DNA from 4 places in the Streptomyces sp. NPDC034084 genome. Region 4 is predicted to be linked to each of the others. Evidence: riboswitches for the same ligand, from Rfam matches in the RefSeq annotation. Region 4 holds a riboswitch; each other region holds the start of a gene.
The links. A riboswitch is a leader RNA that binds a small molecule or an ion and turns the genes downstream of it on or off. The one in region 4 is predicted to bind cobalamin.
Positions count from the first base shown of each region.

Region 1 (6,920 bases), on a different contig from region 4:
CCTCCCGCCCCGACGCGACCACCGTGCGCGTCACCGGCCTGCAGGACGGACAACCGGTCTTCCTCTGCACCCTCACCTCTCCGGCCCGGGACCTGGCGGTGGCCGGAGCCGGCCGTGACAGCCGCCTGGCGGGCTGAAACCGACCGGAACGGAACCATGGGGCCTCGCCTTCTGATCACCGGCGCGACCGGATTCATCGGCGGCCGGGTGGCGGCGAAGGCCGCGGCCGCGCCGGAGCCCGGCCTCGTACGGCTGCTCTCCCGCCGCCCGCTCACCCCACCGGCCGGTCCAGGGGCCCGTGCGGACATCGAGATCGCCCCGGGGGACCTCCGCGACCCCGCCTCGCTCCGCCGCGCCTGCGAGGGCGTCGACGTACTGATCCACTGCGCCTCGGCGATCGGCGCGGACGAGGAGACGGCCCGCGCGGTCAACGACGCCGGGACCCGCGCCCTGGTCGACGCGGCCGTACGCGCCGGGGTGAGCCGGATCGTCTCCCTCAGCACCGCCTCCGTCCACGGCCGCGGCCCCTTCCGGGCGGCGGCCCCCGGCACCCTGCCCCTCGCCCCGGGCTCGGCGACCAGCCGCACCCGCGCGGCGGGGGAGCGGCACGTCATGGACGCCGGCGGGACGGTACTGCGGCCCCACCTCGTGTACGGCACGGGCGACCGGCAGCTGATGCCCAGTCTCGTCCGGCTGCTCGCCGCGCTGCCCGGCCCGCTCGACGGGGGCTCCTCGCTGCATTCCCTGATCGACGTCGAGAGCCTGGCGGGCGCCCTGTTCGGCGCGGCGCTCTCGCCGGCGACCCGGCCGGGTCCGTACCACGTCGACCACCCCGAGCCCGTGCCGGTGGCGGAGCTGCTCGCGGCCGCCGAGCAGTTGGTCGGCGGTGCGGCGGACCGGCCCCGCGAGCCGGTGGTGGACATCGCCGGAGCCCGTGCGCTGCTGGCGGACCTTCCCTTCGCGCAACACCACCTCGACATGCTCGCGACCGACCACTGGTTCGCCGACGAGCGACCCTGGCGGGACCTGGGCTGTGACCCGGGGCCGGGCTTCAGGGCGGGCTTCGCCGGCCACCTGGCGTGGTACCGGGATCTCCTCGGCCGCTCCTGACGGCTTGCCCGCCCGGCCCGCCCGCCCGGCCGGATCCCCGCCCGCAGTCAGCCGAGGAGCGCGGTCACGGCCTGACTGCCCGCCGGGTCGAGCCCGGCGAGGGCCTCCGGGCCCGCCAGTGTCGGAAGCAGTGTGCCCCACAGGCCCGTGACGGTCCGGGGGGACAGCCATTCGCCGTTGTCCCTGCCGAGGGCCTCCAGGCCGATGGTGGCGGCCACGACCGTGCGGGCGAGGTCCTGCCGGCGCCCGGCACCGACGGCGAGCAGTCCCTCGTCGGCCGCCTCCGCGAGCCGCTGCTGCACACAGCTCTGCCACTCCTGGCGCAGAGTGAGATCCGTACGGGAGTCACCGGCGCAGCTGAGCCGGAATCCGGCGCGGACGACGACGTCCTCGCGGACCAGTCGGGCCAGCGCGTGCGAGGTGTCGACGAGGTTCTGCAGGGCGTTCGACACCTGTCCGTACACGAGGCGGGCGGCCCGGCGCAGGGTGCTGCGGGCCTCGTCCTCGACGGCGCCGGCGACGGCCGCCTTGTTCTCGAAGTGGAAGTGGAGCGCGCCGGGGCTCACGCCCGCTCCCGAGCTGATGGCGGACAGCGTGGCCAGGGCGTAACCGTGCCGGTCGAACTCCCCGGCCGCCGACCTGATCAGCGCGTCACGGGTGCGTGCAGCCCGCTCTTGTTTGGTCACCGATGGCTCCACGACTGTAAACCGACTGCTCGGTATTGTACGAGCGGAGGCCGCGCCTCGGTGCGCCGGCGTCGGGCCTCGACCGCGCGCTCCGGCAGGCCGAGGAGTCGGTGCGGCGCCCCGGCAGGTTCACGGCGGATCGCTTACCAGGGCGGCCGCGCCCGACCCGTGAGGAAAAGGGCGAGGCCCGCTGTCGGACACGGGGGATCTCCGACAGCAGGCCTCTGTTGAATATTCTACGAGATCGTCGGGAGTGGTTCGCCCCCCGCCGAGTACCTCCGCGGGACGCCGGTGGCGAAGGGTGCCCGGAAGGGGTACATCTCCCCTGAGACGCGGACACGGCCGCCGCCCGGCGCCGGGCACCCTCGACCGCGTCGCCGGTGACGACGAGGAGGTCGCGGTGGACGGCAGAAGCACAGGGTTCGTGCATTCCTTCAATCGTCTCGGCGGGTACGGCTTCGTCGTCCCCGTGGGCTCCGAGGAACAGGTGTACTTCAGCGCCGAGGACATCGAGGGCGAGGAGCGAACGGTCTCCGAGGGCCAGCAGATCTCCTTCGTCCTGGTCCTCGGCGAGGGCCGCTTCGAGGCGAAGGAACTGCGTCTCTGACACCGGCCGGGCCCCGGGGCGCGGCCGGCGCCCGGTGGTACTGTGCCGAGGCCAGTCGCACCTTTGTACGCACCTGAACGGGTACGTCCACGGGTCAGGGAATCCGGTGGGAGACCGGAACTGACGCGCAGCGGTGAGGGCGACGGGCGGAGCATCGGCCACTGGGCGGCACGACGGGCCCGGGAAGGCGCTCCGTCCGGCTGACCCCGAGTCCGAAGACCTGCTGGCGGCCCCGGCGGCACGCCGTCGTCCGGGGAGGACCGTACGACAGGCTCCGCGTATGAGCCGTGGCCGCAGAGGAAGTTCCCGTGCCGCTCGCACACCCCGTCCGCTCCGCCGTGCTCACCCTGGCCGGCGCCCTGCTCCTCACCACGACGGCGACCGGCTGCGGCGGTGGGCCCGCCGACGCGCCGGGGAAGGGCGCGGCCGCCCGGGCCGGGTCCCCGGAGTCCGGCTTCCCGGTGATCCTCGACGACGACTGCGGACGGCCGGTCCGGGTCGACCGCGCCCCGCGACGGGCCGTCGCCCTCGACCAGGGAGCGGCGGAGATCATGCTCTCCCTCGGCCTCGCCGACCGCATGGTGGGCACCGCCACCTGGACGGACCCGGTGCTCAAGGGCCTGGAGAAGGAGAACGCGAAGGTGCCCCGCCTCGCCGACCGCTACCCCTCCTTCGAGAAGGTCCTCGACGCCGAACCCGACTTCGCGGCCGCCTCCTTCGCGTACACCCTCGGCAAGGGCGGGGTGGCGCCCCGCGAGCGCTTCGAGCAGCTCGGCGTCCCCACCTACCTCTCGCCCACCGACTGCGTCGGCAAGGACAACGGCGGTGACGGCGACGGCGTCCGCACCCGGCCCCTCACCATGGACACGGTCTACGGCGAGATCCGAGACCTGGCCCGGGTGTTCGCGGTCCCCGAGCGGGGCGAGAAGCTCGTCGCCGGGCTCAAGGCCCGGGTGGCGAAGGCCACGGCGGCGGCCGACGTCACGGGCGCCACCGTCCTCTACTGGTTCTCGGACTCCAAGTCGCCGTACATGGCCGGCTGTTGCGGTGCGCCCGGGATCGTCAGCCACGCGCTCGGGGTGAAGAACGTCTTCGACGACACCCGTGAGGAGTGGCCCCAGATCAACTGGGAGACCGTCGCGGACCGCGACCCCGACGTCCTCGTGCTCGGCGATCTGACCCGCCGCTCGCAGTCGGCCGAGAGTGCCGCGAAGAAGATCGAGTTCCTGGAGTCCGACCCCGTCACCCGGAACATGACGGCGGTACGGCGCAAGCGGTACGTCCTGCTCAGCGGCCAGGCGATGAACCCCACCCTCCGTACCGTCGAGGGCGTCGAGAAGGTGGCGGCCGCGCTCCGCGCGTACGGTCTCGCGAAGTGACGGCAGGTGAGGGCGCGTCCCGCGAGGTGGTGGTACGCGCCGGTGTCACGGTGCTGCTGTGGGCGGCGGCCGGGCTCGCGCTCCTCTGTCTGTCGGTGGCCGTGGCCATCACCATCGGCCCGGCGGACCTCGGGGTCGGCGAGGTCGGGTCCGTGGTCGCCGCCCACCTCGGCGGCGGCGCCTCGGACCTCTCGCCGATCCGCGACGGGATCGTCTGGGACCTGCGACTGCCCCGTACCCTCCTCGCCGCCGTCTGCGGCGCCGGACTCGCCGTCTGCGGTGCGGTGATGCAGTCGCTCCTGCGCAACCCGCTCGCCGACCCCTTCGTCCTGGGCGTCTCCTCCGGCGCCTCGACCGGCGCCGTCGCGGTCGTCGTCCTCGGCGTCGGCGGAGGCGTCCTCTCCGTCACCGGCGGGGCGTTCCTGGGGGCGGTGGTCTCCTTCGCGCTGGTCCTGCTGCTCAGCCACACCCTCGGCGGCTCGACGGACCGGGTGGTGCTCGCGGGCGTCGCCGCGATGCAGCTCTTCTCCGCCCTCACCTCCTTCGTCGTGATGACCGCCGCCGACGCCGAGACGACCCGGGGCGTGCTCTTCTGGCTGCTCGGCTCGCTCTCCGGGGCGGGCTGGAGCGAGGTGTGGGTGTGCCTCGCCGTCCTCGCGGCGGCCCTGCTGATCTGCGGCGGGTACGGAAGGACCCTGGACGCCTTCGCGTTCGGGGAGGAGGCCGCCTCCGCGCTCGGCGTCGCCGTGGCGCGGACCCGGCTCGTCCTGCTCTGCGTCACCGCCCTCCTGACGGCCGCCCTGGTCTCGGCCGCCGGAGCGATCGGCTTCGTCGGGCTCGTCCTGCCGCACGCCGCCCGCGCCCTCGCGGGACCCGGCCACGTCCGCCTCCTGCCGGTCACCGCCCTGGCCGGGGCGGTGTTCCTCGTCTGGGCCGACACCCTCGCCCGCACGGTCCTCGACCCGCAGGAGGTGCCGGTGGGCGTGGTGACCTCGCTGATCGGCGTACCGGCCTTCGTCCTCGTCCTGTACCGCACCAGGAGCACCCGATGACCGCCACCGCCGGCAGGGTCGCGGACACGGGCGCCGACGCGGGCACGCGCGCCGGCCTCCGCGCCGAGCGGGTCTCGCGCACGGCCGGCGGCACCCTCGTCCTCGACGGCGTCAGCCTCACGCTCGCCCCCGGCACCGTCACCGGCCTGCTCGGGCCCAACGGGTCGGGCAAGTCCACCCTCCTCCGCCTCCTCGCCGGCGTCCTCACCCCCGACTCCGGGGTCGTCACCCTCGACGGCGACCCGCTCGGCGGGCTCGGCCGGCGCACGGTCGCCCGGCGCCTCGCCACGGTGGAGCAGCAGGCCGACACCCAGACCGACCTGACGGTCGCCGACGTCGTACGCCTCGGCCGCGTCCCGCACCGCAGGGCCTGGGCCCCGCCATCGGCTGCGGACGAGGCCGCCGTCCGCACGGCCCTCGCCCGGACAGGGCTCACCGACCGCGCCCGGCAGCCCTGGCGCACCCTCTCCGGCGGCGAACGCCAGCGCGTGCAGATCGCCCGCGCCCTCGCCCAGGAACCGCGCGAACTCCTCCTCGACGAACCCACCAACCACCTCGACATCCAGCACCAGCTCGACCTCCTCGCCCTCGTCGCCGGCCTCCGCCTCACCGCCGTCGTCGCCCTGCACGACCTCAACCTCGCGGCGATGTACTGCGACCGGCTCGTGGTCCTCGCACGGGGCCGGGTGGTGGCGGGCGGCACCCCGGACGAGGTCCTCACCGAGGAGCTCATCGCCGAGGTCTACGGGGTCCGCAGCGCCGTGACCCGGCCCGGCCCCGACGGGCGCCCGCACATCCGCTTCCTCGGTACGGTGGGCCCATGTCCGAGCCCCTAGACTCCGCAGCCGCCCGTCCGCACGGGCGGACCCCGGGGGCGCGTGAACTCGCGGCGGCGGCCGAGGTGTTCGGTCTGCTCTCCGACCCCACCAGGCTCCATCTGGTGTGGCTGCTCACCCGGGGAGAGGCCGATGTCACCGCCCTGACGGAGGCGTGCGGGGCCGCGCGCCCGGCGGTCAGCCAGCACCTCGCCAAGCTGCGCCTCGGCGGGCTCGTCCAGACCCGCAAGGACGGCCGCCGGGTCGTGTACGCGATGCCGGACGGCCATCTGAAGCGCCTGGTCGTCGAGGCCGTCAGCCGGGCCGACCACCAGGTGACCGGAGAGCCCTGGCACGACTGACGCGCAGGCGCCCCCTTCCGTGTGAACATGTGCGCACTCATGCACATGTCGGTTACGGTGAAGGCTCAGCCGTCCGCCGTGGCCGTCCCGGGGGCACCCTCATGCCGTCCGTCCTGCGCAACCGCACCTACCGGCGCCTCCTCGGCGCCCAGGTCGTCGCCCTCGCTGGCACCGGCCTGGCGACCATCGCCCTCAGCCTCCTCGCGTACGACCTCGCCGGGGCCGACGCCACCGCCGTGCTCGGCACCGTCCTCGCCCTCAAGATGGCCGCGTACGTCGGGATCGCCCCGCTCGCCGGAGCGCTCGCCGACCGCGTGCCCCGGCGCGTGCTGCTCGTCTCGATGGACCTGGCGCGGGCGACGGTCGCGCTCACCCTGCCGTTCGTCACGCGGGTGTGGCAGGTGTACGTCCTGATCCTCCTGCTCCAGGCCGCCTCCGCCGCCTTCACCCCGGCCTTCCAGGCCACGATCCCGCAGGTGCTGCCCGGCGAGCGTGACTACACCAGAGCCCTCTCGCTCTCCCGGCTCGCCTACGACCTGGAGAGCCTGGCCAGCCCCGTACTGGCCGCCGCGCTGCTCACCGTCGTCCCGTACTCCTGGCTCTTCGCCGGCACCGCCGCCGGGTTCCTCTGCTCCGCCCTCCTCGTCCGGACGACCGCCCTGCCGGCCCCGCACGGACCCGAAGCGGGAGCGGGCGGGACCGGTACCGGACGCCGCTACGCCACGGTGGCCTTCGGCGTCCGGCTGCTCCTCGCGACCCCGCGCCTGCGCGCCCTCCTCGCCCTCGACCTCGCCGTCGCGGCGGCCGGGGCCGTCGTCCTCGTCGACACCGTGCTCCTGGTCCGCGACACCCTCGGCCGCCCTGCCGGCGACGTCCCGCTCGCCCTGAGCGCGTACGGGGCCGGGTCCA
Region 1 covers NZ_JBVISK010000002.1:1,196,572-1,203,491, reverse strand. Annotated here, with positions in the region: gene ACZ51I_RS10940 (ScbA/BarX family gamma-butyrolactone biosynthesis protein) at 1-137, shown strand, start outside; gene ACZ51I_RS10935 (NAD-dependent epimerase/dehydratase family protein) at 157-1,110, shown strand; gene ACZ51I_RS10930 (ScbR family autoregulator-binding transcription factor) at 1,158-1,796, opposite strand; gene ACZ51I_RS10925 (cold shock domain-containing protein) at 2,221-2,403, shown strand; cobalamin riboswitch at 2,454-2,631, shown strand; gene ACZ51I_RS10920 (ABC transporter substrate-binding protein) at 2,712-3,782, shown strand; gene ACZ51I_RS10915 (FecCD family ABC transporter permease) at 3,779-4,834, shown strand; gene ACZ51I_RS10910 (ABC transporter ATP-binding protein) at 4,831-5,670, shown strand; gene ACZ51I_RS10905 (ArsR/SmtB family transcription factor) at 5,655-6,011, shown strand; gene ACZ51I_RS10900 (MFS transporter) at 6,113-6,920, shown strand, end outside.
Region 1: it holds a riboswitch for cobalamin, as region 4 does, so the genes downstream of both, ACZ51I_RS10920 (ABC transporter substrate-binding protein) here and cobN (cobaltochelatase subunit CobN) in region 4, are expected to answer to the same signal.

Region 2 (6,920 bases), on a different contig from region 4:
GAGGCGGAGACCGAGCGGGCTTGCGCCCTGGGCGCGACGGTGGAGGAGTACCAGCCTCAGAAGGATGTGCGGGTCCTCCGCGACCCTCACGGCCATCTGTTCTGCCTCTTCCTTCCCGGCGCCTGAACGCCTCCCCCACTTCCACCTTCTCCGCCGACGGCCCTGCCCGTCCCGACAGAGGGCGACGCGCTTCCTCTCACCCTTCCCCCTACGTCGCGGTTGCCCCCAGGGCAGCGACGGGGAGCACGCAGCCGGGTCCCAAGCGGCATGAACCACGCCCTCTTCGCCTGCCTGCCACAAAATATCCGGTGGCGGGCCCAGCTGCCGGTGGTGAAGATCGCGGCATGGACATCTTCCTGGAGACCGATCGGCTCGTGCTGCGCGCGTTCACCGAGGCCGACGTCGACCACCTGCTCGCACTGGACAACGACCCCGACGTCATGCGCTTCATCAACGGCGGCCGGCCCACGAGCCGCGAGACGATCCTGGGACAGACCCTGCCCAGGCTTCTCCACGACTACCCGTGCTTCGGGACCCGCGGCTACTGGGCCGCGCAGGAGAAGGAAACCGGGACCTTCCTGGGCTGGTTCGAATTCCGCCCCCTGGACGAGCACAGCCCCGCCGTGGTCGAACTCGGCTACCGGCTGCACAAGGCCGCCTGGGGAAACGGCTACGGCACCGAGGGTTCACGGGCCCTGATCCGCAGCGGTTTCACAGATCTCGGGGTGGAACGAGTCACCGCGAACACCATGACGGTCAACACGGGATCCCGGCGTGTAATGGAGAAAGCGGGCCTGTCGTTCCTCCGCAACTTCACCGGGGACTGGCCTGATGCGATCGAAGGCTCCGAGGCCGGGGAAGTCGAGTACGAACTCACCCGAAGCGAGTGGGAACAGCGTAAGTAGGGGTCGGTCGTTCAGCTGGAAGTTCAGAGGTTCCGCTGTGAACAGGCAATCTTGCCCCCAGGCGATCCACAACTCTTGACAACTGCTCCGATGGGAGCAAGCAGCCTCCTCTCCCTGCATGACTCGGCAGAGATGTTTCTCGGCCTCACCAGCAACGCTCTGAGTGCGCGGGTCGACCGGAACACCCATCCGATGCCCGGAACGGGCCGAAGCATACCGGGGCGGTGCCGCCAGGTTGAGGTCGCCGAACAGGCGCTGACGGACACCTTCACGTTCTTCGACGACCACGGCGCCGATCGCCGGCCGCTTCTGAGAAGCCCTGACAGAATGCGTTCTCTTTAGGGTGGATGGTAGTTCGCTGCCCCATACGGCGCTGCCCTAGAGTCGCCGCATGCGACGAAGAACAGGGCTGGCGATAGCTGCGACTGCGGCCCTTGCCTGGGGCGAGTGGATGAACTGGCGCTGGTCCCGAGCCCTCGTGGGGAGCAGCGGGGGCGCATCAGAAGCCGTGGTCGTGTTGGGCTACCGGAACCGACATTCGACGGCGAACTTCATCAACCGCTGGCGCGTTCGTGCCGGAATTCGCTCCGTTGCCGCCGGCGGTGCGCGAAGCACCCTCGTGATCTTCAGCGGTGGTGCGACCGGCAGCTACGCCGCGGAAGCCCAGCTGATGGCTGACTACGCGAAGTCGGTACTCGGGTTCGACGGCACGGTGCTTCTCGAAGACCAGAGCGCGACGACATGGGAGAACATCACGAACGTGATCCCGCTGCTTGAGGATGTCGACCACATCAAGATCGCCTCCCAACCAGCTCACGCGCTCAAGGCCCGTGCGTACTTGCGGCGGCAGCGCCCTGATCTTGCTGAGAGGCTCGTGCGAGCGGATGACTACCGTCCTGGCGAGTGGATGATCGGTAAACCGCTGTTGGCTCTGTACGGGCTTTGGACACTCCGTGGCATCAAAGCCGAGGAGCGGGGGGGGGGGGTGACGCCATGTCAAATCAGTCGGTGATGGGGCAGCATCAGGATCTCGCGAGTCCGCTTTCGAGCACCACGGACCGCCAAGATCAATGACAGCTCTCACCAGGAGGTATCCATGAGGATGCTGATCAACGTTCCGGAGACCGTCGTCGCCGACGCGCTGCGGGGGATGGCCGCGGCGCATCCCGAGTTGACCGTGGACGTGGAGCGGCGCGTGGTGGTGCGGCGGGACGCGCCCGTGGGGGGGAACGTGGCGCTGGTGTCCGGCGGCGGGTCGGGGCACGAGCCGCTGCACGGGGGGTTCGTGGGACCCGGGATGCTGGCGGCCGCCTGTCCGGGCGAGGTGTTCACCTCGCCCGTGCCCGATCAGATGGTGCGGGCCGCGGCCGCGGTCGACAGCGGGGCCGGGGTGCTGTTCGTCGTCAAGAACTACACCGGTGACGTGCTGAACTTCGAGATGGCGGCGGAGCTCGCCGAGGACGAGGGCATCCAGGTCGCGAAGGTCCTCGTCGACGACGACGTGGCGGTGACGGACAGTCTGTACACGGCGGGCCGGCGGGGCACCGGGGCCACGATGTTCGTGGAGAAGATCGCGGGCGCGGCCGCCGAGGAGGGCGCCCCTCTGGAGCGGGTCGAGTCGGTCGCCCGCCGGGTCGCCGAGCGGTCCCGCTCCTTCGGGGTGGCCCTGAGCGCCTGCACGACCCCCGCGAAGGGCAGCCCGACCTTCGATCTCCCCGAGGGGGAGCTGGAGTTGGGGATCGGCATCCACGGCGAGCCGGGTCGGGAGCGGCGGCCCATGATGACCTCGCGGGAGATCGCGGACTTCGCCGTCGACGCCGTCGTGGAGGACCTGCGTCCGTCCGGTCCGGTCATCGTCCTGGTGAACGGCATGGGCGGGACCCCGCTCCTGGAGCTGTACGGGTTCAACGCCGAGGTGCAGCGGGTCCTCGGCGAGCGGGGGGTGCCGGTGGCCCGCACACTGGTCGGGAACTACGTGACCTCGCTCGACATGGCCGGCTGCTCGGTGACCCTGTGCGAGGTCGACGAGGAGCTGCTGCGCCTGTGGGACGCCCCGGTCCAGACGCCCGCGCTGCGCTGGGGCCGGTGAGCCGGGAGAGGACGAGGGGAAGGGAGCGACATGACGGAGACGATCGGCGCCGGGTTCCTGGTGCGCTGGCTGGCCGCGGTGGCCGTGGACGTCGACCGGGAGGCGGAGCGGCTCACCGAGCTGGACTCGGCGATCGGCGACGCCGACCACGGGGCCAATCTCAAGCGGGGGTTCGCCGCCGTGACGGAGGTCCTGGCGAAGGAGCCTCCGGCGACTCCGGGCGCGGTGCTGACCGCCGCCGGACGGCAGCTCATCTCCACCGTCGGCGGCGCTTCGGGACCGCTGTACGGGACGCTGCTGCGGCGCACCGGCAAGGCCCTGGGCGAGGACGCGGAGGTCACCCGGCACCGGTTGGCGGAGGCGCTCGGTGCCGGGGTGACCGCCGTGTCGCAGCTGGGCGGTGCCCAGGTGGGCGACAAGACGATGCTCGACGCCCTCGTGCCCGGCGTGGAGGGGCTGCGGAGCTCGTACGAGGCGGCCCGCGCCGCCGCCGAGGAGGGCGCCCTCGGAACCGTACCCCTCCAGGCGCGCAAGGGGAGGGCCAGTTATCTCGGGAAGCGGTCGATCGGGCACCAGGATCCGGGGGCGACGTCGTCGGCGCTGCTGTTCGCGGCGCTCGCCGTGACCGCGCGCGCGGAGGGGGCGCGATGAGCCCCGCGGCCGGAGCCGCCGGGGCCCCGGAGCCGTTGGCAGCCGACTCGGCGCCCGTCGGCATCGTCCTCGTCTCGCACAGCGCGGCGGTCGCGACGGCCGTGGCCGAGCTCGCCCGCGGCCTCGCGGGCGTCGGCGACCTCGCGCCGGTCCTGCCCGCGGGCGGGACGCCGGACGGCGGGCTCGGGACGAGTTCCGAGCTGATCCGCGCGGCGGCGGAGGCCGTCGACCGGGGCGCCGGGGTGGCGCTCCTCGTCGACCTGGGCAGCGCGGTCCTCACCGTGAAGGCGCTCCTCGCCGAGGGTGACGAACTGCCCGCGGGCTCCCGTCTCGTGGACGCGCCGTTCGTCGAGGGCGCGGTCGCCGCGCTGGTGACGGCGAGCGCCGGCGGCGACCTCGACGCGGTGGCGGCGGCGGCCTCGGAGGCGTACTCCTACCGCAAGGAGTGAGCGCGCCGCACGAGTGCGTGGAGTGATCATCGGGGCGCGCCGCGTGGCGACCGTGTTGTGATCCAGCAGGTCAACACACTAATGTCGCAGGGCCTTGGTGTACGGGAAACCGGTGCGGTACCGGTGCGGCCCTCGCCACTGTGATCGGGAGGTCCGGCTCCACCCCCGGGGGGAACACCTCGGGGAAGCCACTGGACCGGCGCGGGAGACCGCGGCGGTGTGGGAAGGCGGAGTCGGGCCGTATGACCGTCAGCCAGGAGACCGGCCAGGGTGCGTTGTCCATCCACGAGGTGCTGGAGAGGGTCTCCCGATCATGCATATAGCCGAGGGGTATCTGCCCCCTGTGCACGCCGCAGCCTGGAGCGTCGCGGCCGCTCCGTTCGTCGTCCACGGGGTACGCGCGCTGACCCGCGAGGTACGGTCGAATCCCGAATCCACCCTGTTGCTCGGTGCCTCCGGCGCCTTCACCTTCGTCCTGTCGGCGCTCAAGCTGCCGTCCGTGACGGGTAGTTGTTCCCATCCGACCGGTACGGGTCTGGGCGCGATCCTCTTCCGGCCGCCGATCATGGCCGTCCTGGGGACGATCACCCTCCTCTTCCAGGCCCTGCTGCTCGCGCACGGCGGGCTGACCACGCTCGGCGCCAACGCCTTCTCGATGGCGATCGTCGGGCCGTGGGCGGGGTACGGGACGTACCGGCTGCTGCGGCGGTTCGGTGCGCCGCTGATGGTGGCCGTCTTCTTCGGCGCGTTCGTCGCCGACCTGTCGACGTACTGCGTCACCAGCGTGCAGCTGGCCCTGGCGTTCCCCGACCCCGGCAGCGGTGTGCCCGGCGCGCTCGCCAAGTTCGGCGGGATCTTCGCCGTGACCCAGATTCCGCTGGCGGTGAGCGAGGGTCTCCTCACGGTGCTCGTGATGCGGCTGCTCACGCAGTCCAGCAAGGGCGAGCTGACCCGGCTGGGCGTGCTCGCTCCGGCGCGGCGGGAACAGCACGAGGAGGCGGCGGCGCGATGAGCCGTAACGCGAAGATCAACACCCTGCTGCTGCTCGTCGTCGCCGCGCTCGCGGTCCTGCCGCTCGCGCTCGGCCTCGGCGACCACAAGGAGCAGCCGTTCGCCGGTTCCGACGGCGAGGCGGAGACCGCGATCACGGAACTCCAGCCGGACTACGAGCCGTGGTTCAGCCCGCTGTACGAGCCGCCGTCCGGCGAGATCGAGTCGGCGCTCTTCGCCCTCCAGGCGGCGATCGGCGCCGGCGTGCTCGCGTACTACTTCGGCCTGCGCCGCGGCCGCCGCCAGGGCGCGGCGCGGGCCGCGGCCGAGGCCGGGGGCGGGGCCGTCGTGGGCGGGACCGTCGGGGCCGAGGCCGCCCAGGCGGCGGGGACGAAGGCTGAGGCGGTGGGCGACCCCACCGACGATGACGGCCCGGCAACCGCGAGCGGCGGACCGGGCGCCGGTGCGCCCGGCACTGGTGCCGTCGGCGCGGGCGTTTCCTCCCCGGTCGACGGTTCGGACGCGTAGCGCCGATGCTGCCGATCGACGCGGCGGCGCACAGCAGCCGCTGGCGCCGCCGCCACCCCGTGGAGAAGGCCCTCCTCGGCTTCGGTCTGACGCTGTGCGCGGTGGGGCTGCCCCCGTGGCCCGGCGCGGTGCTCGTGGCGGCGGCCACGCTCGCGGTGCTGCTCGGTCCGGCCGGTGTGCCGGGCCGGCAGCTGTGGCGCGCGTTTCGCATCCCGCTCGGCTTCTGTGTGACCGGGGCCGTTCCGCTGCTCTTCGAGGTGGGAGGCCCCCGGGGGATCGTCGCGCTCGCGCCAGGCGGGCCCGTGCAGGCGGGCGAGCTGCTGCTTCGCACCGCCTCGGCCTCGCTCGGGGTGCTGCTCTTCGCGTTCACGACGCCGGTGTCCGACGTCCTGCCCCGGCTCGTCCGGGCGGGGGTGCCGGCGCCCGTGGTGGACGTGGCGCTCGTGATGTACCGGATCATCTTCCTGCTGCTCGACGCCCTGACGAAGATCCGGCAGGCGCAGGCGGCGCGGCTCGGGCACACGACCCGGGCCGCGACCTGGCGTTCACTGGCCGGGCTCGGCGCGACGACGTTCGTCCGGGCCTTCGACCGGGCGCAACGGCTGCAGTCGGGCCTCGCCGGGCGCGGTTACGACGGGACGCTGCGCGTTCTGGTGCCCGCCTGCCCCGTCTCCCGGCGGTTCCTCGCGGCGACGGGCGTGCTCCTCGCGGGGCTCGTCGCCCTCACCCTCGTATTGGAAAGGTTCCTTCCGTGACGTCTCCGACGCCTCCTGCCGCCGTCGTGGAGCTGGTGAAGGCGGGTTTCGCCTACGAGGACGGGCCCGCGGTCCTGTCGGGCGTGGACTTCGCGGTGGCGGAGGGGCGTGCGATCGCGCTCCTCGGCCGCAACGGCAGCGGCAAGACGACGCTGCTGCGGCTCCTCAGCGGGGGGCTGCGGTGCGGGAGCGGGTCGCTGCTCCTGGACGGGACCGAGGTGACGTACGACCGGAAGGGGCTGACCCGGCTGCGGACCACGGTTCAGCTGGTCGTGCAGGACCCGGACGACCAGCTGTTCGCCGCCTCCGTCGGCCAGGACGTGTCGTTCGGTCCGATGAACCTGGGGCTGCCCGAGGAGGAGGTACGGCTCCGGGTGCGGGAGGCCCTGGAGGCGCTGGACATCGTCGCTCTGGAGGACCGGCCGACGCATCTGCTGTCGTACGGGCAGCGGAAGCGGGCCGCGATCGCGGGCGCCGTCGCGATGCGTCCCCGGGTGCTGATCATGGACGAGCCGACGGCCGGGCTCGACCCGCACGGGCAGGAGCGGCTGCT
Region 2 covers NZ_JBVISK010000003.1:403,597-410,516, reverse strand. Annotated here, with positions in the region: gene ACZ51I_RS12815 (VOC family protein) at 1-126, shown strand, start outside; gene ACZ51I_RS12810 (GNAT family N-acetyltransferase) at 345-905, shown strand; gene ACZ51I_RS12805 (YdcF family protein) at 1,297-1,917, shown strand; gene dhaK (dihydroxyacetone kinase subunit DhaK) at 2,002-2,994, shown strand; gene dhaL (dihydroxyacetone kinase subunit DhaL) at 3,025-3,645, shown strand; gene ACZ51I_RS12790 (PTS-dependent dihydroxyacetone kinase phosphotransferase subunit DhaM) at 3,642-4,094, shown strand; cobalamin riboswitch at 4,173-4,378, shown strand; gene ACZ51I_RS12785 (energy-coupling factor ABC transporter permease) at 4,408-5,106, shown strand; gene ACZ51I_RS12780 (energy-coupling factor ABC transporter substrate-binding protein) at 5,103-5,612, shown strand; gene cbiQ (cobalt ECF transporter T component CbiQ) at 5,618-6,367, shown strand; gene ACZ51I_RS12770 (ATP-binding cassette domain-containing protein) at 6,364-6,920, shown strand, end outside.
Region 2: it holds a riboswitch for cobalamin, as region 4 does, so the genes downstream of both, ACZ51I_RS12785 (energy-coupling factor ABC transporter permease) here and cobN (cobaltochelatase subunit CobN) in region 4, are expected to answer to the same signal.

Region 3 (6,920 bases), on a different contig from region 4:
CAGGCCGACCCGTACCGCGAGCAGCCGCTCCCCGCCCGGATCGTCCGGACCGTCAACGCCTACGACGACCTCACGGGCGCCGGGGCGGGCGGAGAGGCAGCTGAGGGGGCGGGCGAGGGGGCGGGCGCCGCCCTCGCCGCCCTGGAGCGACTCCGGCTCGGCACCGCCCGCGACCATCACCCGGATGTCGTCGAATGCCTGGCCAGGGTCCTGGCACGGGGCGGAGCAGCTGGGGTGACCTCCGCCCTCCCTGGGTAACCCATGGGTAATGAGCGCGCGTCCGACCGGGCATGGTTGGATGCGAACAAGAGGGTGAAGCGACCGGCAGGCGGGAATCGTGAAGATCTTCGGGAAGGTACGGCATCGGCCCTCCGCCTCGTGGCGGCAGGCCACCGACCGCGCGTTCACGCTGATCGGCGACGGCCGGTACGAGGACGCGGGGGCGCTCCTGACACGCGCGGCGGATCTGGAGCCCTGGCTCTCGGAGTCCTGGTTCAACCTGGCGCTGCTGCACAAGTTCCGGCACGACTGGGAGCAGGCGCGGGCCGCCGGGCTGCGCGCGGTCGCGCTGCTCGACAAGGAGACCGGCGCCCCCGACTGGTGGAACGTCGGCATCGCCGCCACCGCGCTCCAGGACTGGCCGCTGGCCCGCCGCGCCTGGCAGGCCTACGGCCTCAAGGTGCCCGGCGCCGCTGCAGGCACCGGCGAGCCCGCCGGCATGGAGCTGGGCAGCGCCGCGGTCCGGCTCTCGCCCGAGGGCGAGGCCGAGGTCGTCTGGGGCCGCCGGCTCGACCCGGCCCGGATAGAGGTCCTCTCCATCCCGCTGCCGTCCTCCGGGCGCCGCTGGGGCGAGGTCGTCCTCCACGACGGCGTGCCGAACGGAGAGCGGACCACCACCGCCGGCCCCTCCTACCCCGTCTTCGACGAGATCGAGCTGTGGGCGCCGTCGCCCGTCCCCACTTGGGTGGTCCTCCTGGAGGCCGCCACCGAGGCCGACCGGGACGCCCTGGAGCAGCTCGCCGCCGAGGCCGGCTTCGCCGCCGAGGACTGGTCGTCCTCCGTGCGGCTGCTCTGCCGCGCCTGCTCCGAGTCGACCATGCCGAGCGCCGAGGGCGAGGGCGAGCACTCCGACCCGCACGACCACAGCGAGCCGGGCCACCCCGGGCCGCTCGGCCACCGCTCGCAGGGCGAGCTGTGGGTCCCGGAGCGCGAGTGCGGCATCGCGGCCCCGGCGGGCCTGGTGCGCGGGCTCCTCGACGGCTGGGTGGCGGACAGCCCGGACAGCCGCGAGTGGCGCGATCTCGAAGAGGTCTGCTGAGCGTCGACTGTCGGGCCCGTAGGCTGTCCTTCGACGGAATTCGGGTTTTCAGGAAGGCGCGGCCGGACATGGCGCAGCAGGAGACGGACGAGCAGACGATCAACGACGGCTACGTCGTGGACACGGAGGACTGTGAGGCGCGGGAGCTCGCCCACCGCGAGCGCGGCACGGCCCGCCCCATCACGGTCGTCGGCAACCCCGTGCTCCACCGCGAGTGCAAGGACGTCACCGAGTTCGACGACGAGCTCGCGCGGCTGATCGACGACATGTTCGCCAGCCAGAAGGCGGCCGAGGGCGTGGGGCTCGCCGCGAACCAGATCGGCGTGGACCTCAAGGTCTTCGTCTACGACTGCATGGACGACGAGGGCGTCCGGCACGTCGGCGTCGTCTGCAACCCGGTCCTCCAGGACCTCCCGGCCGAGCTGCGCGTCCTGGACGAGTCCAACGAGGGCTGCCTGTCCGTCCCGACCGCCTACGCCGAGCTGGCCCGCCCCGACTACGCGGAGGTCCACGGCCAGGACGCCCAGGGCAACCCGATCAAGGTGCGCGGCACCGGCTACTTCGCCCGCTGCCTCCAGCACGAGACGGACCACCTGCACGGCTTCCTCTACATCGACAAGCTCTCGAAGCGCGACCGCAAGGACGCCCTGCGCCAGATGGCCGAGGGCACCCCGCGCTACGAGACGGTCCCGAACGACTGAGCGCCCACGAGGAAGGGCCCCGCACACACGTGTGCGGGGCCCTTCTCCGTACCGGCTAGAAGTCCTCGTCGAGGTCCACCGAGCCCTCGACCGCCACCTGGTACGCGGACGGGCGGCGCTCGAAGAAGTTGGTCAGTTCCTGGACGCCCTGGAGCTCCATGAAGGAGAAGGGGTTCTCCGAGCCGTACACCGGCGCGAAGCCGAGGCGCTGGAGGCGCTGGTCGGCGACGCACTGGAGGTACTCGCGCATCGACTCGGTGTTCATGCCGGGCAGGCCGTCGCCGCACAGGTCGCGGCCGAACTGCAGCTCCGCCTCGACGGCTTCCTTGAGCATGTCCGTGACCTGCTGCTGGAGCGCGTCGTCGAAGAGCTCGGGCTCCTCCTTGCGGATGGTGTCCACGACCTCGAAGGCGAAGTTCATGTGCATCGTCTCGTCACGGAACACCCAGTTGGTGCCGGTCGCCAGCCCGTGCAGCAGCCCGCGCGAGCGGAACCAGTAGACGTACGCGAAGGCGCCGTAGAAGAACAGGCCCTCGATGCACGCCGCGAAGCAGATCAGGTTCAGCAGGAAACGGCGGCGGTCGGCGGCCGTCTCCAGCTTCTCGATCTTCTCGACGGAGTCCATCCACTTGAAGCAGAACTGCGCCTTCTCGCGGATGGAGGGGATGTTCTCGACGGCGTCGAACGCGGCGGCGCGGTCGGCCGGGTCGGGCAGGTAGGTGTCGAGCAGCGTCAGATAGAACTGGACGTGGACCGCCTCCTCGAAGAGCTGACGGCTCAGGTACAGCCGTGCCTCCGGGGAGTTGATGTGCTTGTAGAGCGTCAGGACCAGGTTGTTCGCCACGATCGAGTCGCCCGTCGCGAAGAACGCGACAAGCCGGCCGATCATGTGCTGCTCACCGGGGGTGAGCTTGGCGAGGTCGGCGACGTCCGAGTGGAGGTCGACCTCCTCCACGGTCCAGGTGTTCTTGATGGCGTCCCGGTAGCGCTCGTAGAAGTCCGGGTAGCGCATGGGCCGGAGCGTGAGCTCGAAGCCCGGGTCCAGGAGGTTCTTCGTTTCGTTGGAGCTCATCACTGGCAGGCCTCGCAGGACTCGGGGTTCTCAAGGGAGCAGGCGATCGCGTCCGCGTCGGGGGCCGCCTGCTGGACGGGGATCGGGGTGGCGGCGGCGGTCGACGCCTGGGCGGCGCGGGCGATCCGGGTCGCCGGGCGGGAGCGCAGGTAGTACGTCGTCTTGAGGCCCTGCCTCCAGGCGTACGCGTACATCGACGACAGCTTGCCGATGGTCGGCGTCTCCATGAACAGGTTCAGGGACTGCGACTGGTCCAGGAACGGCGTCCGGGCGGCGGCCATGTCGATGAGGCCGCGCTGCGGGATCTCCCAGGCCGTGCGGTACAGCTCGCGCACCTCGGCCGGGACCCAGGTGAAGCCGGCCACCGAGCCGTTGGACTCGCGCAGCGCCTCGCGGGTCTGCGCGTCCCACACGCCGAGCTTCTTGAGCTCGTCGACGAGGTACGAGTTGACCTGGAGGAACTCGCCGGACAGCGTCTCGCGCTTGAACAGGTTGGAGACCTGCGGCTCGATGCACTCGTAGACGCCCGCGATCGAGGCGATCGTCGCCGTCGGGGCGATGGCGAGGAGGAGGCTGTTGCGCATGCCGGTGGACGCGATGCGCTCGCGCAGGGCCGCCCACCGCTCCGGCCAGTTGAGCTCGACGTCGTAGTGGTCGGGGTGCAGGACGCCCCGGGCGGTGCGGGTCTTGTCCCAGGCGGGGAGCGGGCCGTTGCGCTCGGCGAGCCCGGCGGAGGCCTCGTACGCGGCGAGCATGATCCGCTCCGCGATACGGGTGGACAGGGCGCGCGCCTCGGGGGAGTCGAACGGCAGCCGCAGCTTGAAGAAGACGTCCTGGAGGCCCATCGCGCCGAGGCCGACGGGGCGCCACTTGGCGTTGGAGCGGCCCGCCTGCTCGGTCGGGTAGAAGTTGATGTCGACGACCCGGTCGAGGAAGGTGACGGCCGTGCGGACGGTCTCGTCCAGGCGCTCCCAGTCGATGTCCGAACCGGTGACGAAAGCGCCGAGGTTGACGGAGCCGAGGTTGCAGACGGCCGTCTCGCCGTCGTTCGTGACCTCGATGATCTCGGTGCAGAGGTTCGAGGAGTGGACGACGGTGCCGGGCTCGGCGGTCTGGTTGGCCGTACGGTTCGAGGCGTCCTTGAAGGTCATCCAGCCGTTGCCGGTCTGGGCCAGGGTCCGCATCATCCGGCCGTACAGGTCGCGGGCCGGCATCGTCTTGCGGGCCAGGCCCGCCGCCTCGGCCTTGCGGTAGGCGGCGTCGAACTCCTCGCCGTACAGGTCGACGAGCTCGGGCACGTCCGCCGGGGAGAACAGCGACCATTCGGCGTCGGCGTTGACGCGGCGCATGAACTCGTCCGGGATCCAGTGCGCGAGGTTCAGGTTGTGCGTACGGCGCTGGTCCTCGCCCGTGTTGTCGCGGAGCTCCAGGAACTCCTCGATGTCGGCGTGCCAGGTCTCCAGGTAGACCGCGGCGGCGCCCTTGCGGCGGCCGCCCTGGTTCACGGCGGCGACGGAGGCGTCGAGGGTCTTCAGGAACGGCACGATGCCGTTGGAGTGGCCGTTGGTGCCGCGGATCAGCGAACCGCGGGCGCGGATGCGGGAGTAGGAGAGGCCGATGCCACCCGCGTGCTTCGAGAGGCGCGCGACCTGGTGGTAGCGGTCGTAGATGGAGTCCAGCTCGTCCTGGGGGGAGTCCAGGAGGTAGCAGGAGGACATCTGCGGGTGGCGGGTGCCGGAGTTGAAGAGCGTGGGGGAGGACGGCAGGTAGTCCAGGCGGCTCATCAGGCCGTACAGCGCGGCCACTTCGTCGAGGGCGCGGACCGAGTCGTCCTCGGCCAGGCCGCAGGCCACGCGCAGCATGAAGTGCTGCGGGGTCTCGATCACCTTGCGGGTGATCGGGTGGCGGAGCAGGTAGCGCGAGTAGAGGGTGCGCAGACCGAAGTAGCCGAAGCGGTCGTCGCCGGCCGGGTCGACGGTCGCGTCGAGGCGTGCCGCGTGCAGCGTGACGAACTCTGCGGTGCGGTCGGCGATGAGGCCCTCGCGGTGCCCGACGGCGACGGAGGCCGAGAAGGAGACGGCGCCCTGGCCGGCGGCCTCGTCGGCGATGGTGAGGGTGAGGAGCCGGGCGGCGAGCCGGGAGTACGCCGGGTCGTCGGCGATCAGGCCGGCGGCCGCCTCGGTGGCCAGCTCGCGCAGCTCCGCCTCGTCCGACAGGGCGCTGCGGCCGCGGAGCGCGGCGGCGGCGACCTTGCCGGGGTCGGTGTCCGGGAGGTCGGCGGTGAGATCGGTCAGGGTCCGCAGGAGTACGGTCCCGGGGCCGTCGGTCTCGATCGCTGCGGCCGGATCGGCGGGCGCGATGGTCACGTGGGGCTCTCCCTCGCTCGGCTCGGGGCCGCGGGCGGGAGGCGGGCAGGCGGGCACCCGTACGCGCGGGTGCGCCGCGTCCACCGGCCCACTCCGCGAGGCCCGGACGTCTGTGGCACCCGGAACGGACGGACCGGGCGCGCTGTCGGCAGGTCTTCGGACTCACCGCGTACGAAACCGCACGAAGCACACCGTTGCGGGACAGTTCCGGATTCGCGCCGGATTTCCCTGCGTCGACAGCGAGGACGAGCATACATGTGGGGGGCGCCGCTCGTGGCACCCCCCACATGTTGTGTCGGGTCGGGGGCTACAGCTCCAGGGCGTACGTCCGCAGCGCATGGCCCGGGACGGGCTCCCAGTCCCGCTCGGGGGTGCGGACGAAGCCGAGCCGCTCGTAGATCCGGTGCGCCGAGACCATCAGGCCGTCCGTGGAGAGGACCAGGCGCGCGCACCCGGGGAGGGCCGCCGCCCGGTCCACGCAGGCGCGTACGAGGGCTTCCCCGATGCCCCTGCCGCGGGCTTCCGGCGCGACCACGAGCATCCGGAACTCGGCCTCGCCCGGGACGGCGATGTCCGCCCAGGGGGTGCCGCCGTGGGCGAAGGTGACGCCGCCGGTGATGCCGCCCTCCGGGCCGACGGCGACGAGCACCTCGCTCTCGCGCGCCCGCCGGGCCGTGTCGCGGAGCACGTCCAGGTAGAAGTCGTCCTCGCCGTGCAGCAGCAGCCCGTCGTTCAGGTAGGTCAGCCCGGTGAGGTCACCGAATTCCTCGTACTCCTCGGGCCGTACCGCCCTGATCGTGAAGTCCATGGGAGGCAGTCTGCCTTCCCCGGGGGACGCGAAGGGGCCCGGGATCTCCTGGCGGAGGTCCCGGGCCCCGGTCGTGCGCGGTGCCGGATCAGTGCGTCGGGGTGCCGACCTCCGGGAGCTCGGTGCGGACTCCGGCGTCGCCCGCGTCCGCCGTGTAGTCCTCGGGGGAGGTCTCGTCGACGCCCTCGGGGGCGTTGACGGCCTTGAGGACGAAGGTCAGGACGACGGTGACGACGACGTTGAGCACGAAGGCGGTGAGGCCGATGTAGCCGATCTCGCCGATGCCGGGGATCTCGGCGGCCGAGCCGCCGAAGTGCTTCTGGGTGGGGCTGGCCACGCCGTAGGCGGCGGCCGTGCCGTAGACCATGCCGACGGCCCAGCCGGCGAGCAGCGCCCAGCGGTGGAACCAGCGGGTGAAGAGACCGCCGACCAGGGCCGGGAAGGTCTGCAGGATCCAGATGCCGCCGAGCAGCTGGAAGTTGATGGCGACCGTCTTGTCCATGGTGAGGACGAAGACGAGCGCGCCGACCTTCACGAGGAGGGAGACCAGCTTGGAGACCTTGGTCTCCTGGGCCGGGGTGGCGTCCTTCTTGATGAAGTCCTTGTAGATGTTGCGGGTGAAGAGGTTGGCCGCGGCGATCGACATGATCGCGGC
Region 3 covers NZ_JBVISK010000004.1:259,419-266,338, forward strand. Annotated here, with positions in the region: gene ACZ51I_RS16325 (HD-GYP domain-containing protein) at 1-258, shown strand, start outside; gene ACZ51I_RS16330 (tetratricopeptide repeat protein) at 338-1,318, shown strand; gene def (peptide deformylase) at 1,387-2,019, shown strand; gene ACZ51I_RS16340 (ribonucleotide-diphosphate reductase subunit beta) at 2,075-3,091, opposite strand; gene ACZ51I_RS16345 (ribonucleoside-diphosphate reductase subunit alpha) at 3,091-5,457, opposite strand; cobalamin riboswitch at 5,588-5,710, opposite strand; gene ACZ51I_RS16350 (GNAT family N-acetyltransferase) at 5,765-6,265, opposite strand; gene mctP (monocarboxylate uptake permease MctP) at 6,354-6,920, opposite strand, start outside.
Region 3: it holds a riboswitch for cobalamin, as region 4 does, so the genes downstream of both, ACZ51I_RS16345 (ribonucleoside-diphosphate reductase subunit alpha) here and cobN (cobaltochelatase subunit CobN) in region 4, are expected to answer to the same signal.

Region 4 (6,920 bases):
CCGAGAAGTACGGGACCGACTCCGGGTCCACCTCGGACAGGACGCCCGTCCGCTCGCCCGCCATGAACGCGCGCTCCACGTACCGCGCGTCGTCCAGCCGCCCGGCCCGCTCCAGGGCCCGCCGCACGGCGGGGAAGGTGCGGCCCAGCTTCATCACGACGGCCGAGTCGGTGCCCGCCAGTCGGGCCGTCAGCTCGTCCTCCGGCAGGGTGCCGGGGATGATCGTGAGGACCTCCTCCGCCTCGCACAGCGGCTCGCCGAGCCGGGCGGCGGCGGCGCTCACCGAGGTGACGCCGGGGATGACGGTCGTGTCGTAGCGGTCGGCGAGCCGCTTGTGCATGTGCTGGTACGAGCCGTAGAAGAGCGGGTCGCCCTCGGCGAGGACGGCGACCGTGCGGCCGGCGTCGAGGTGGGCGGCGAGGCGGGCCGAGGCCTCCTCGTAGAAGTCGTCCAGGGCGCCCCGGTAGCCGCCGGGGTGGTCCGTGGTCTCCACCGTGAGCGGGTACATCAGCCGCTCCTCGACGTGGTCCTCGCGGATGTGCTCGGCGGCGATGGAGCGGGCTATCGAGCGGCCGTGCCGGGCGGAGTGGTAGGCGATGACGTCGGCCTCGGCGATCGCCTTCACGGCGGCGACGGTCATCAGGTTCGGATCGCCGGGCCCGAGCCCGACCCCGTACAGCTTTCCGGTCACTTCTGGATCTCCGCTTCGTGGGCGAGGGCGTTGATCGCGGCGGCCGTCATCGCGCTGCCGCCGCGCCGGCCCCGTACGACCAGGTACTCGAGGCCGAGGGCGTTCTCGGCCAGCGCGTCCTTGGACTCGGCGGCGCCGATGAAGCCCACCGGTATGCCGAGGACGGCGGCGGGCTTCCCGGCGCCCTTCGCGACCATCTCCAGGAGGTGGAAGAGGGCGGTCGGCGCGTTGCCGATGGCGACGACGGAGCCTTCGAGGCGGTCCCGCCACAGTTCGAGGGCGGCGGCGGAGCGGGTGGTGCCGAGTTCGGCGGCGAGGCCCGGCACGGCCGGGTCGGAGAGCGCGCAGAGCACCTCGTTGTCGGCGGGCAGCCGCTTGCGGGTGACACCGCTGGCGACCATCTGCGCGTCGCAGAGGACGGGCGCACCGGCCTCCAGGGCCGCGCGGGCGGCCGCGACGACCCGGGGCGAGTACGCGATGTCCTGCACGAGGTCGGTCATGCCGCAGGCGTGGATCATCCGGACCGCCACCTGGGCGACGTCGGCGGGCAGGGCCGCCAGGTCCGCCTCGGCGCGGATCGTGGCAAAGGACCGGCGGTAGATCTCCGTCCCGTCCTTCTCGTAGTCGAACATCCTGGTGCTCTCGCTCATCTCGTCGTGCGGGCCGTGGTCACTGCTTCGGGCAGGGAGGTACGGGGGGTGGGGACGCCGTCCACCAGGTAGGTGTCGTCGCCGGTGGCGAGGACGTCGACCCAGGTGCCGTGCGGGTGCCCGCAGCGGCGCTCGCACCCGGAGTAGTGGACGGGCAGGCCCCCCCGGCGGACGAGGCCGGCGTCCGTCCGTACGTCGGCGAGGGACTTGGCGCAGCCGGGCCGCCCGGTGCAGGCGCTGACCCCGACCGAGGGCACGTCGGGCCGGGTGACCAGGCCGTACGTCTCCAGGTCGGGCAGCCGGTCGGCGCGGGCCCCGACGACGACCACCCCGCGCCAGGGCGTGAGCCGCAGCTCGCCGGCCCCGTCGGCCAGGGCCCGCAGCTGCGCGGCGGTGAGCCGGCCGAGCGGGGCGAGGACGTGCAGGGCGCCGTCGCCGAGCGGGCCGGGCGCGGGCGGCGGGGACGCGGGCAGCGGCGGTGCGGGTACGGGCTCCGCCGTGATCCCGGCCCGCGCGAGGGTCGCGGCCCAGTCCGGTACGTGCTCGTCGGGCAGCTCGTGCGGCCGCCAGGCCCCGTTCCCGGCGGCCCCGGCCGCGTCGAGGAACGCGAGGGCCACGGCGAGGGCGGCGGGCACGGCATCGGCGGCGGCGAGGCGGAAGGACCGGGCGCCGAGCCCCAGCAGGACGGAGCCGTCCCGTCCTGCGACCAAGCTCACATCTCCGCCGAGCCCGGCGACGTCCCCGCGTCCGTCGTCCAGGACGAACAGGAACCGGCCCGAAAGGGACGCGGCCCGGGGTTCCGCGCACAGGGCGGTGTCCAGGGCGCGCGCCCACAACTGCACGTCCGCGTAACCGAGTCCGTCGAGTCCCGCGCCGGGCGAGGCCACGATGTTGCGGACGCGCTCGTGGGTGGGGGAGGGCAGCAGCCCCGCGCCGGCCAGGAGCGCCGCGAGCTCCGCACCGCAGCTCTCGCCGAGGCCGCGCAGCTCCGCGTTCCCCCGCGAGGTGATGCTGATCCGTCCGTCGCCGAGCGACTCGGAGGCGCGGGCCAGAACCTCGGCCTGATGCGTCGTCAGTCGCCCTGCGGGCAGGCGCAGTCGGGCCAGGCGGCCGTCGTCGGCGGGGTGCAGGCGCAGCGCCCCGGGGCAGGCGTCGCCACGGTCCCGTATACGAGCTTCGCCCGGTTCGGGCGTCGGGGGTGGGGTGGGCGGCATGGCGGCGAGCATACCGACGGGGAACCGGGCGGCCACCGAGTGTGATCCGGTCGACCCTCCGGGCCCCTCCGCCCGGGGACGGCACGATCTAGGATGCAGAGCGGCATGGGGTCCCAGGACCCCGGGGAGGAAGCCCGGTGAGAATCCGGCGCGGTCCCGCCACTGTGAGCCCGAGCCGGCGACGGCGCGGGTGAGTCAGGAACTCCTGCCGTCCATACGACCACCCGGGGCGCGGACAACCCCGAGGAAGGGCCTGAGCCCACCATGCTCCTGCTGCTGTCGCACTCCGACACCGACCTGCTCAGCGCCCGCGCGGCCGGGGGTCCGGTGGAGTACCGCTTCGCCAACCCCTCCCGGCTCCCGCTCGCCGACCTCCCCGCCCTGCTCGACGGCGCCGACCTGGTCGTCGTCCGCCTCCTCGGCGGGGTCCGCTCCTGGCAGGAGGGCCTGGACACGGTCCTCGCCGCCGGAAAGCCGGTCGTCGTGCTCAGCGGCGAACAGGCCCCCGACGCCCAGCTGATGGAGACCTCCACCGTCCCCATCGGCGTCGCCACCGAGGCGCACGCCTACCTGGCGCACGGCGGCCCGGCCAACCTGGAGCAGCTGGCCCGCTTCCTCTCCGACACCGTCCTGCTCACCGGCCACGGCTTCGAGGCCCCGGCCGCCGCGCCCACCTGGGGCCCGCTGGAGCGGACCGTACGGAACGAGACCGGCCCGACCGTCGCCGTGCTCTACTACCGCGCCCACCACATGAGCGGGAACACCGCCTTCGTCGACGCCCTCTGCGGGGCGATCGAGGACGCCGGCGCGCGGGCCCTCCCGCTGTACGTGGCGTCCCTGCGCGCCCCCGAGGCTGAGCTGATCTCCGTACTGGAGGGGGCCGACGCGATCGTCACCACCGTCCTCGCGGCCGGCGGCACCAAGCCGGCCGAGGCGCAGGCCGGCGGCGACGAGGAGGCCTGGGACGCGGGCGCGCTCGCCGCGCTCGACGTGCCGATCCTCCAGGCGCTGTGCCTGACGGGCTCGCGATCGGCGTGGGAGGAGAACGACGAGGGTCTCTCCCCGCTGGACGCCGCCAGCCAGGTCGCCGTCCCGGAGTTCGACGGCCGGCTCATCACCGTCCCGTTCTCCTTCAAGGAGATCGACGCCGACGGTCTGCCCGCGTACGTCGCGGACGCCGAGCGCGCGGCCCGCGTCGCCGGGATCGCCGTCCGGCACGCCCGGCTCCGCCACATCCCGAACGCCGAGAAGAAGCTGGCGCTCGTCCTCTCCGCGTACCCGACGAAGCACTCCCGCATCGGCAACGCGGTCGGCCTCGACACCCCCGCCTCCGCCGTCTCCCTGCTCCGCCGTCTCATCGCCGAGGGCTACGACTTCGGCCCCGTCGAGGACCTCCCCGGCCTCGTCTCCGGCGACGGCGACGAGCTGATCTACGCCCTCATCGAGGCCGGCGGCCACGACCAGGACTGGCTGACCGAGGAGCAGCTCGCGAAGAACCCGGTCCGCATCCCGGCCGCCGACTACAAGCGCTGGTACGCGACCCTCCCCGAGGAGCTGCGGACGCACGTCGAGGAGCACTGGGGCCCGGCGCCCGGCGAGATGTTCCTGGACCGCTCCCGCAACCCGGAGGGCGACATCGTCCTCGCCGCCCTGCGGCGCGGGAACCTGCTGATCCTCATCCAGCCGCCGCGCGGCTTCGGCGAGAACCCGATCGCGATCTACCACGACCCCGATCTCCCGCCCTCCCACCATTACCTGGCCGCCTACCGCTGGATCGCCGCGAGCGCCGAGGACGGCGGCTTCGGCGCCGACGCCATGGTCCACCTGGGCAAGCACGGCAACCTGGAGTGGCTGCCCGGCAAGAACGCCGGCCTGTCCGCCGCCTGCGGCCCGGACGCGGCCCTCGGCGACATCCCGCTGATCTACCCGTTCCTCGTCAACGACCCTGGCGAGGGCACCCAGGCGAAGCGGCGCGTCCACGCCACCCTCGTCGACCACCTGGTGCCGCCGATGGCCCGCGCCGACTCGTACGGCGACATCGCGCGCCTGGAGCAGCTGCTCGACGAGTACGCGCAGATCTCCTCCATGGACCCGGCGAAGCTGCCCGCGATCCGCGCCCAGATCTGGACCCTGATCCAGGCCGCCAAGCTCGACCACGACCTGGGTCTGGAGGAGCGGCCGGAGGACGACGGCTTCGACGACTTCCTGCTGCACGTCGACGGCTGGCTGTGCGAGGTCAAGGACGCCCAGATCCGCGACGGCCTGCACGTCCTCGGCGGCGCCCCGGAGGGCGAGGCCCGGGTCAACCTGGTTCTCTCCATCCTGCGCGCCCGTCAGATCTGGGGCGGTACGCAGGCGCTGCCGGGTCTGCGCGAGGCCCTCGGCCTCGACGAGTCGGCCGCGACCCGCACGACCGCCGACGAGGCGGAGGCGAAGGCCCGCGAGCTGGTCGAGGGCATGGAGGCGGCGGACTGGTCCGTGGAGGCGGTCCCGGCCGTGGCCGCCGCGTACGGCTCCGAGGTCCACGCCGTGCTGCGCTTCGCCTGCGAGCAGGTCGTGCCGCGCCTGGCCGCCACCACCGACGAACTGGCGCACGCCGTGCACGCCCTGAACGGCGGCTTCGTCCCGGCCGGCCCGTCCGGCTCCCCGCTCCGGGGCCTGGTCAACGTGCTGCCGACCGGCCGCAACTTCTACTCGGTCGACCCGAAGGCCGTGCCGTCCCGGCTCGCCTGGGAGACCGGCCAGGCGCTCGCCGACTCGCTCCTGGAGCGCTACCGCACCGACAACGGCGAGTGGCCGACGTCCGTGGGCCTGTCCCTGTGGGGCACGAGCGCGATGCGCACCGCCGGCGACGACGTCGCCGAGGCGCTCGCCCTGCTCGGCGTCCGCCCGCTGTGGGACGAGGCCTCGCGCCGCGTGAACGGCCTGGAGCCGATCCCGCTCGCCGAGCTCGGCCGCCCGCGCGTCGACGTCACGCTGCGCATCTCGGGCTTCTTCCGGGACGCGTTCCCGCACGTCATCGGCCTCCTCGACGACGCCGTACGGCTCGTGGCGGGCCTGGAGGGCGAGTCCGCCGAGGACAACTACGTACGGGCGCACGCGCAGGCCGACCTGGCCGAGCACGGCGACGAGCGGCGCGCCACGACCCGCATCTTCGGCTCCCGGCCCGGCACGTACGGCGCGGGCATCCTCCAGCTGATCGACTCGCGCGACTGGCGCACGGACGCCGATCTCGCCGAGGTGTACACGGTGTGGGGCGGCTACGCGTACGGGCGCGGGCTCGAAGGCCGCCCGGCGCGCGCCGAGATGGAGACCGCGTACAAGCGGATCGCGGTCGCCGCGAAGAACACGGACACCCGCGAGCACGACATCGCCGACTCCGACGACTACTTCCAGTACCACGGCGGCATGGTCGCGACCGTCCGCGCGCTCACGGGCACGGCCCCCGAGGCGTACATCGGCGACTCGACCCGCCCGGAGACCGTCCGCACCCGCACGCTCGTCGAGGAGACCTCCCGGGTCTTCCGCGCCCGCGTGGTCAACCCGCGCTGGATCGAGGCGATGCGCCGCCACGGCTACAAGGGGGCGTTCGAGCTGGCGGCGACCGTCGACTACCTCTTCGGGTACGACGCGACGACGGGTGTCGTCGCCGACTGGATGTACGACAAGCTGACGCAGGAGTACGTCCTCGACGAGACGAACCAGGCCTTCCTGAAGGAGGCCAATCCGTGGGCCCTGCACGGCATCGCGGAGCGGCTCCTGGAGGCCGAGTCGCGCGGCATGTGGGAGAAGCCGGACCCGGAGACGCTGGCCGCCCTGCGCCAGGTGTTCCTGGAGACGGAGGGCGACATCGAGGGCGCGGCGGACACGCCCTAAGCCCCCACGCGGGCCGGGGCCAGTTCGAGGACACGGCCCCGGAAGCCCTCCCGCAGCCGCCGGTCGTGGCTGACGACGATCAGCGTGCCCCGGTACTCCGCGAGCGCGGCCTCGATCTCCTCCACCAGGCCGGGGGCCAGGTGGTTGGTCGGCTCGTCGAGGAGGAGCAGATCGGCGGGGGAGGTCACCAACCGGGCCAGTTCCAGTCTGCGGCGCTGGCCGGTCGAAAGCAGCCGGACCGGGGTCGTCAGATCCCGGGCCGCGAAGAGCCCGAGGGCGAGCAGTTCGTCCTCGCGGCCCTCTCCGAAGGCCTCGCCCACCGTACGGGGGTCGAGGGGTGGGGCCGTGTCCTGGCGGAGCAGCCCGACCCGGGCGGGCACGGTCACCGTGCCCGCGTCCGGGGCGAGTTCGCCCGCCAGGACCCGGAGGAGGGTGGTTTTCCCCGCGCCGTTGGGTCCGGTGAGCAGCAGGCGCTCGCCCGGGTCGAGG
Region 4 covers NZ_JBVISK010000005.1:403,220-410,139, forward strand. Annotated here, with positions in the region: gene ACZ51I_RS20335 (precorrin-2 C(20)-methyltransferase) at 1-691, opposite strand, end outside; gene ACZ51I_RS20340 (precorrin-8X methylmutase) at 688-1,341, opposite strand; gene ACZ51I_RS20345 (cobalamin biosynthesis protein CobG) at 1,338-2,567, opposite strand; cobalamin riboswitch at 2,643-2,779, shown strand; gene cobN (cobaltochelatase subunit CobN) at 2,820-6,431, shown strand; gene abc-f (ribosomal protection-like ABC-F family protein) at 6,428-6,920, opposite strand, start outside.